Alloactinosynnema sp. L-07: one gene and its partner. The protein of the gene in region 1 interacts with the protein of each later gene in a pairwise test. Links are inferred from orthologs where the notes say so. Each region holds a gene or a part of one and is shown on either strand. Other genes may lie near its edges.

What was found. The genes of interacting proteins can lie anywhere in the genome.
Region 2: the proteins of BN1701_RS17460 (region 1) and BN1701_RS08035 interact in binary tests that used the Escherichia coli proteins (3 or more experiments, as listed by UniProt). The link is inferred for Alloactinosynnema sp. L-07 from one-to-one orthologs.

The regions. Positions count from the first base shown.
Region 1 is NZ_LN850107.1:3,945,589-3,950,014, forward strand. What follows is about bases 1,053-4,014. They hold BN1701_RS17460 (isochorismatase family protein), read left to right. Parts: upstream 1,053-2,195; coding sequence 2,196-2,834; downstream 2,835-4,014. Other genes in these bases: BN1701_RS17450 (hypothetical protein), read left to right, coding at 1,053-1,059; BN1701_RS17455 (ParB N-terminal domain-containing protein), read left to right, coding at 1,222-2,196; BN1701_RS17465 (anthranilate synthase family protein), read left to right, coding at 2,831-4,014. Also shown: BN1701_RS17445 (DUF2339 domain-containing protein), read left to right, coding at 1-501; more of BN1701_RS17450, read left to right, coding at 670-1,052; more of BN1701_RS17465, read left to right, coding at 4,015-4,426. UniProt on the Escherichia coli protein: Involved in the biosynthesis of the siderophore enterobactin (enterochelin), which is a macrocyclic trimeric lactone of N-(2,3-dihydroxybenzoyl)-serine.
Region 2 is NZ_LN850107.1:1,702,418-1,706,881, forward strand. Bases 747-3,746 are described here. They hold BN1701_RS08035 ((2,3-dihydroxybenzoyl)adenylate synthase), read left to right. Parts: upstream 747-1,439; coding sequence 1,440-3,053; downstream 3,054-3,746. Other genes in these bases: BN1701_RS08030 (salicylate synthase), read left to right, coding at 747-1,443; BN1701_RS08040 (non-ribosomal peptide synthetase), read left to right, coding at 3,103-3,746. Outside these bases: more of BN1701_RS08030, read left to right, coding at 1-746; more of BN1701_RS08040, read left to right, coding at 3,747-4,464. UniProt on the Escherichia coli protein: Involved in the biosynthesis of the siderophore enterobactin (enterochelin), which is a macrocyclic trimeric lactone of N-(2,3-dihydroxybenzoyl)-serine.

The DNA of each region.
Region 1 (4,426 bases):
CCCACGCTGCTGGCCGAGTTCACCCGGCAGGCCAACGGCTTCCTCGTCAGTGCCCTCATCGTCGCGGCGCTCATCCTCGCGATCGCGATCCTGTTGCCGTGGGCGGCCACCCGCCAGGGCGCGCTCACCTCGCCGTCGAACAACCTGGCGCCGTGGCTGTTCGCGGGCGCCGCTGTCCTTTATGGCGCCGCGGGGCTGGTGCTGTCGCTGGCGATGCTCTCGATCCCCGGCCGGACCGGCTTCCTCGTCGGCCACGTCCTGATCACTGTGTCATGGACGCTCGCCGCCCTGGCACTGCTGGTGCGCGGCATCGACTCCGTCGCGCTGCGCGTGGTCGGGCTGACGCTGGTCGGCGCCGCGGTGGTGAAACTGGTGCTGTTCGACCTGTCGGCGCTCGACGGGATGGCCAGGGTCGCGGTCTTCCTTGGCGCCGGTCTGGTGCTGCTGACCGCCGGAACCCGCTACGCCCGCCTGGTCGCGAACCGAACGGCCGCCGACTGACCGGCTTCGGTCTATTTCGGACACCACGGCAGGCGACCGGCGGTTCCGCACGATCGGATGGCGCATGTACCTAGGACGGGTGACATCGCGGCGTGCCACGCCGGGTGGGTGGGGTGTCGTTGGGCACCGTCGTCCCGGCGTCACCCCCTCTCAAGAAATGGGTACATCGTGTTCAAGAAGATCGCTACCGTCGTCGCCGCGACCGGCGCTGCGCTGCTCGCCGGCCTGGCCACCGCGGGCACCGCCGCCGCCACGCCCCCGCACCACCCGGGTTCGGACCACCACCACGGCGACTACACCATCAGCATCCTCGGCAACTCCTGCGTCGCCCCGTGGCAGTGGAACGGCCCGATCGAGGCAGGCACTGTCGGACACGGTGCGGGCTACGCCGCGTGCAACGGCAACTCGACCAACTCCAACGACTCACACGGCTACACGCTGAGCGTCCTCGACAACGCCTGCGTCGCGCCGTGGCAGTGGAACGGCCCGATCGAGACGCTGACCGCCGGTCACTGGGTCGAGTACGCCGCCTGCAACGACAACAGCGCGAACGGCTGATCCAAGCCCCACGATTCTCGCCCCCGGTGCCCACGAGGCACCGGGGGCGAGTTCGTCTCTGGGCAAAAGCCAGCCTTGCGCTGCGGTTGCGGGGTGCTCGATAGAAACCAACGAGACGTGTTCGGGAGGTGGTGGCCCCCGCGCCACCCAGGGAGGGAGGCGTTGGCATTGCCTGGAACCGCTGTGGCCTTGGCCGAGACCCACATTGTCCGAATCGACCCGCGGACGCGCCCGCTGTCGCTGATCTCGGGCCCGGTGGTGTCGCTGACCATCGCCCGGCTGAAGGTCCATGGCTCGCCCCGCAGCCTCGGCCTGGACGCCGACCATGTCCACACCCTCGCCGAGTCCCTCGACGCGCTGCCGCCGATCGTGGTGCACCGCGGGTCCATGCGGGTGATCGACGGGGCGCACCGGGTGCGGGCGGCGCAGTCGCTCGGCCGCACCGAGATCGCCGCGCGGTTCTTCGACGGTGACGACGCCGACGCGTTCGTGCTGGCTGTGCGCTCCAACGTCACCCACGGCCTGCCGCTGTCGCTGGCCGACCGCAAGGCCGCGGCGACCGACATCCTGGAGTCGCACCCGCAATGGTCGGACCGGATGATCGCGCGGGTCACCGGACTGTCCCCGAAGACCGTGGCCCGGTGCCGGGGCTGCGCGCCCGAGCAGCGCATCGGCCAGGACGGGCGGGTGCGGCCCACCAACAGCCTGGAGAAACGCCGGATCGCCCGCGACCTGATGCGCGACGACCCGACCCTGTCGCTGCGCCAGGTCGCGCGCTCCGCGGGCATCTCCCCGGAGACCGTCCGCGCGGTGCGCACCCGGATGCTGCGCGGCGAGGACCCGGTCCGGCTGGCCCGCGCCGAACCCACGCCCGCGCCGGTCCCCGAGCAGCCGCAGCCGGACTGGCCGTCGGTGCTGCACCGGCTGCGCACCGACCCGTCGATCCGCTTCACCGAGAACGGGCGCGCGCTGCTGCGGCTGATGGACGCGCACGCGGTGAACAACGGCCGCCTGGACACCATCGCCGAGAACGTCCCACCGCACTGCAGGCAGCTCATCGCGCAGGTGGCCGTCGAGTTCGCCCAGGCGTGGCACCGCTTCGCCGAGCAACTCGAGCGCGTCCCCGTGACCCAGTGATGGAGAAGACGACAGTGGTAGGCATTCCCACGATCGCGCCGTATTCGATGCCCGCGTCCGCCGAGTTGCCCGGCAACACCGCGAACTGGGTGACCGACCCCAGCCGCGCGGTGCTGCTTATCCACGACATGCAGCGCTTCTTCCTGCGGCCCCTGCCCGACAGCGTGCGGGAGCCCCTGGTGGCGAACACCGCCGCACTGCGCGAGCGCTGTCGTGAACTGGGTGTTCCCGTCGGGTACACCGCGCAGCCGGGCGGGATGACCGACGAGCAGCGGGGCCTGCTGAAGGACTTCTGGGGGCCGGGGATGCGGGTGGACCCGGCCGACCGGGAGATGGTGGAGCCGCTGACCCCGGACCCGGCGGACTGGGTGTTCACCAAGTGGCGCTACAGCGCTTTCTTCCGGTCCGACCTGCTGGAGCGGATGCGCGGACTCGGCCGAGACCAGCTGATCATCTGCGGGGTCTACGCCCATGTCGGTGTCCTGATGAGCGCGGTCGAGGCGTTCACCAACGACATCGAGACCTTCGTGGTGGCCGACGCGGTCGCCGACTTCTCCGCCGACCACCACCGGCTCGCCATCGAGTACGCGGCCCAGCGCTGCGCGGTCGTGGTCACCGCCGACGAGGTCTTCCCGTGAGTCCCCTGGCGAAGGTGCTGTCGGCGGACCCGCCACCGTTCGCCCTGCTGCGTCGCTCCCCCGGCCAGGTCGACGTGCTGATCGGCGAGGTGTCGACGCCGCCGACCCTGGCCGACGTGCCGCTCGGGCCGGAGGTGCTGGTGGTCGTCCCGTACCGGCAGATCGCCGAACGCGGCTTCGACACCGTCGATGACGGCGCCCCGCTCATCGCCCTGCGGGTGACCGAGCGGGCAACGGTGGCGCTGGCCGACGTGCTGGGCGCGGTGGCGAACCGGCCGATCCGGCTGGTGGACGGCCACTTCGACGTGTCGGACGAGGACTACGCGGCGACCGTGCGCGCGATCATCGATGACGAGATCGGCCACGGCGCGGGATCGAACTTCGTGCTCAAGCGGTCTTATGTCGCCGACATCGCCGACTACGGCCCGGCGGCCGCGCTGACCTTCTTCCGCAGGCTGTGTGAGCGGGAGGTGGGCGCGCACTGGACTTTCGTGGTGCACACCGGCGACCGCGCGTTCGTCGGCGCCAGCCCGGAGCGCCATGTCAGCCTGCGTGACGGCGTCGCGGTGATGAACCCGATCAGCGGCACCTACCGCTACCCGCCGACCGGCCCGACGCTGGCCGGGATGGTCGACTTCCTCGACGACGCCAAGGAACGCGACGAACTGCGCATGGTGGTCGACGAGGAACTGAAGATGATGGCCCGCATCTGCCGCACCAGCGGGCGCGTCGTCGGCCCGTATCTCAAGGAGATGGCCCGGCTGGCGCACACGGAGTACTTCATCGAGGGCCACACCGACCGGGACCCACGCGAGATCCTGCGGGAGACGATGTTCGCGCCGACGGTGACCGGCAGCCCCTTGGAGAGCGCGTGCCGGGTGATCGCCCGGTATGAGCCGGAGGGCCGCGGGTACTACAGCGGGGTCGCCGCGCTCATCGGGCACGACGAAGGTGGGCGGCCCACCATGGACTCGGCGATCATGATCCGCACAGCGGACATCGACGCTGGAGGGCGGATGCGGATCGCGGTGGGCGCCACGGTGGTGCGGCACTCGGATCCGGCGTCGGAGGTGGCCGAGACCAGGGCGAAGGCGGCCGGACTGCTGTCGGCGCTGGACGCCGAGCGGCCCGTGCTGAGCGAACATCCGCGCGTGCTGGCCATGCTCGCGGGACGCAACGTCGGGCTGTCCGGCTTCTGGCTGGCCGGTTCCCCGGCGCGGGCGGCGGTGGCGGGGCTGGCGGGTGTGCGGGTGCTTGTGGTCGACGCGGAGGACACGTTCACCGCGATGATCGCCCACCAACTCGGCTCGCTGGGTCTGGACGTGACGGTGCGCCGTTTCGACGACCCCTACAAGGTCGACGAGTACGAGTTGGTGGTGATGGGACCGGGTCCAGGGGATCCGCGGGACACCGGCCACCACCGCATCGCGCACCTGCACTCGACGATCAGCGGGCTGTTGGAGCGGCGGCGGCCGTTTCTTGCGGTGTGCCTGAGTCATCAGGTGCTGTGCGGCCTGCTCGGGCTCGTGCTGCGCCGCTGTGAGCAGTCCAACCAGGGCAGACAGCGCGAGATCGACCTGTTCGGCGCGACC
Region 2 (4,464 bases), 2.2 Mb from region 1 along the record:
GCGGGCGACCCACTTCCCGAATTCGTCCGCGTGGACCAGGAGGACTTGGCGTACGTCCTGTTCACCTCGGGTTCGACCGGCGAGCCCAAGGGGGTCGAGGTCCCGCATCGCGCGGCCATGGCCACGATCGACGACCTGATCGACCGGTTCGAGCTCGGCGGGGACGACCGAACGTTGGCGTTGTCCGCGTTGGACTTCGACCTGTCGGTGTTCGACCTGTTCGCGCCGCTGTCGGTCGGGGGAGCGGTGGTGATCGCGTCGGGTGACCGGCGTGACGCCGCCGCGTGGGGCGAGCTGATCGCCGAGCACCGGGTCACCGTCCTCAACTGCGTTCCTGCGCTGCTTGACATGGTGTTGACGTCCGGGACGGCGTTGGGGGACTCGCTGCGGTTGGTGCTGCTCGGGGGTGACTGGGTCGGGGTGGATCTGCCTGCGCGGCTGGCCGAGGCGGTTCCCGGCTGCCGGTTCGTGGCGTTGGGCGGGACCACGGAGACCGCCATCCACTCCACGGTGTGCGAGGTGACCGGTCCCGTTCCCGAGCATTGGCACGCCGTGCCCTACGGCACCCCGTTGCGCGGTGTGCGGTGTCGGGTGGTGGACGCGCAGGGCCGTGACTGCCCGGAGTGGGTTCCCGGTGAGCTGTGGATCGGCGGTGACGGCGTCGCGCGGGGGTACCGGGGCGACCCGGACCGGACCGCTGACCGCTTCGTCACCCACGAGGGCCTGCGTTGGTACCGGACCGGCGACATCGCCCGGTACCTCGACGACGGCGGCCTCGAGTTCCTCGGCCGCCGCGACGACCAGGTGAAGATTCGCGGCTACCGGGTCGAGTTGGGCGAGGTCGAGGCGGCGCTCGTGGCCGACGCGGCCGTGCGCGAGGCCGTCGCCGTGGTCACCGGGGCAGGTCGCCGCACCCTGGTCGCGGGCGTCGTGCCGGACTCCGACGCGGTCGACCCGATCGCGGTCGCCGACCGGGTTCGCGAGTTGGTTCCCACCCACATGGTGCCGGACCGGATCGTCGTCCTGGACGCCATTCCGTTGAGCACCAACGGAAAGGTCGACCGCTCGGCGGTTCGCCGCCTGATCGGGGACGTCGCCCGCGAGGACGGCGCGGGCCCGCAGAGTCCGCTGGAGAACGTGATCGATCTTGTGTGGCGTGAAGTGCTCGGCCTGGAGCGGGTCGGGCGCGACGAGGAGCTGTTCACGGTCGGCGGCGACTCCGTGATCGCGACCGCGATCGTGTCGCGACTGCGGGAGCTGCTGGACACGCGGACCGTCACGGTGCGGACGCTGTTCGCCGCCCCGACCGTCGCCGGGTTCGCCGCTGAGCTGATCCTCGCCCAGGACCGGCCGGGACGGCTGGAATCCGTGGCCGAGTTGGTGTGGGAGATCGAGTCCCTCAGCGACGACGAGGTGCTCGCCCGAGCCGAGGGTTTGGCATGAGGGCTACGTCGCTTGACGGCGCGGTCGGCTGGCCCGAGGACGTGGCGGCCCGCTACCGGGCCGCGGGCTACTGGCGAGGGGAGACCCTTGGCGGGCTGTTGGCCGACTGGGCTGTGCGCCACGGTGACTCGGTCGCGGTGGTCGACGGCGACCGCAGGATCGCCTACCGCGAGCTGGACCGGCTGGCCGACGTGCTCGCCGCCGGGCTGCTCGACCGGGGAGTCCGGCGCGGGGACCGGTTGATCGTGCAGTTGCCGAACGTCGCCGAGTTCGTCGTGCTGACCTTCGCGCTGGCCAGGATCGGGGCGGTGCCGGTGATGGCGCTGCCCGCGCACCGCCGCACCGAGATCGCGCACCTCGCGGAGCTGTCCGGTGCGATCGGCTACGTCATCCCCGACGTCCACCAGGGGTTCGACCACCGAACGCTCGCCGAGCAGATCCCGTCGGTGGCCGACCACGTGCTGGTCGTCGGCGATCCAGGCAGCTTCACCGCCCTCGACGCCGTCGCCGGGGATCCGGGTTCGCTCGCGCTAGTCCCGCCGATCGACCCCGGTGCCGTCGCCGTGCTGCTGATCTCCGGCGGGACGACCGGGCGGCCCAAGCTGATCACCCGAACCCATGACGACTACGCCTACAACGCGCGGGCGAGCGCGGAGGTGTGCGACCTGACGGCGGAGGACCGGTACCTGGTCAGCCTGCCCATCGCGCACAACTTCCCGCTCGCGTGCCCAGGGCTGCTGGGGGTACTCGGTGTCGGCGGCACGGCCGTCATGGCCCCGGCGCCGAGCCCGGACGTCGCCTTCGACCTCATCGAACGCGAGCGGATCACCGTCACCGCGCTGGTGCCGCCCATGGCCAGGATGTGGGTCGACGCCGCGCGCTGGTCCCCGGGTGACCGGTCCAGCCTGCGGCTCGTGCAGGTCGGAGGGTCCAAAATGGACTCCGAACTGGCCAGGGAGATCCCGGGCGCACTGGGTTGTCACGCACAGCAGGTCTTCGGGATGGCTGAGGGACTGCTCAATTACACGCGCGCCGACGATCCGGTCGAGCTGGTCGAGAACACCCAGGGCAGGCCGCTGAGCCCGGACGACGAGGTGCGGGTGGTCGACGCGGACGGGCACGAGGTCGCGCCGGGCGAGGTGGGGGAGTTGCTCACCCGAGGCCCGTACACCCCGCGTGGCTACTTCCGCGCCGACGCGCACAACGCGGCGGTCTTCACCGCGGACGGGTACTTCCGCACCGGTGACCTGGTGCGTCAGCTCCCCAGCGGTCACCTGGTGGTCGAGGGTCGGATCAAGGACGTGGTCAACCGCGGTGGGGAGAAGGTTCCCGCGACGGAGCTTGAGGACCACCTGCTCGCGCACCCCGCGGTCGCCCAGGCGGCCGTGATCGGGCTGCCCGACGATCTGCTCGGCGAGCTGGTGTGCGCGGTGATCGTGGCGAGCGAGCAAGGGGCGCCGAAGCTCAAGGCGCTCAAGGCGTACCTGACAGAACTCGGCGTGGCCCGCTACAAGCTGCCCGACAAGCTCGTCGTCGTGACCGAGTTCCCCCTGACCGCCGTGGGGAAGATCAGCAAACGCGAGCTCGTCGCCCGGCTGTCCGACAGCTGACACCGGCCACCGCACACCCACAGACATCGGATCAAGGAAAGGCACGACCGTGGCCACCCAGAACGGGCCAGCTGGTATCGACACACTCCGGCGCGAACTGCTGCGGCGCAAGCTGGCCGAACTCGAACTGGCCGAGTCGCCCGCGGCGACTCCGCGCCCGCGACGATCGCTGACCTCCGGGCAGCGGCGGATGTGGTCGCTGCAGCAGCTGGACCCGACCACGGCCGGGTACAACGTGCGGATCGCGGTCGACCTGGGTGGTCGGCTCGACGTCGAGGCGATGGCCGCCGCCGTCCGCGCCGTGGTCGCCCGGCACGACATCCTCCGCACGACCTACGGGATGGCCGATGACGGCGAGGTCACGCCGACGGTGCACACCGACCTTCCGCCGGTCGTCGAGCGACACAACCTCACCTCGTTGCCCGTCGGTGACCGCGAAGTCGAGACCGACCGACTGTGCCGGGACCTGGGCGCGCGGCCGTTCGACCTCGCGGTGGACTCACCGCTGCGCGTCGGGGTGATCGTGACCGGCGCGGACACCGCGACCGTGGTCGTCGTCGCCCACCACATCGCGTGGGACGACAGCACGTCGGCGATCTTCTTCGGCGAGCTGATGCGGGCCTACGGCGATGCCGACGCGCTGTCGGGGCCCGCCCGCCAGTTCGCCGATCTCATGATCGAGGAGCCGGGCGAGTCCGGGCTTGCCTTCTGGCGCGACGCGTTGGCCAGTCCACCCGACCCGCTGGACCTGCCGCTGCTGGGCGCGGCGGACTCGGGCGTCGACCAACAGCGGTCGATGCGGCCCGGCGCCGCCGCCCGCGTCCGCGACCACGCCAGGTCCGAGGGCGCGTCGACCTTCATGGTCCTGCTCGCCGCCGTCACCGCGCTGTTGCACCGCTACACCGGATCCCGTGACCTGGTCATCGGCGCGCCCGTGGTGAACCGGGACCTGCCTGGCGGCGACGAGGTCGTCGGCTACCTCGGCAACACGATCCCGCTGCGGATGCAGATACAGGACGGCGACACTTTCGTCGACCTCCTCACCCGCGCCAAGAGCACCTGCCTGGCCGCCTACGCCCACCAGGACGTCGACCTCGATGACGTGGCCAGGGCGGTCGACCCAGGCCGGACCCGCGGCGCCGCAGGACTGTTCGACGTCGTGCTCTCGCTGCGCGCGCCCGTGTTGGAACCCTTTCGCGACAGCGGTTTCACGGCGGCACGCAGGCACGTTCCCGGACCCGACGCGCGGTTCGCGCTGACGCTGGCCGTCGAGACCGACGGCGACGACATGACCGTCGAGGCCAACCACCCGGCCACGACCCACGGCACCGAATTGGTCGCCCAACTGCTTGCCCACCTCGACCTGCTGCTCGCCGCCGCGCTCGCCGCGCCCGCGACGCCGATCACTGAC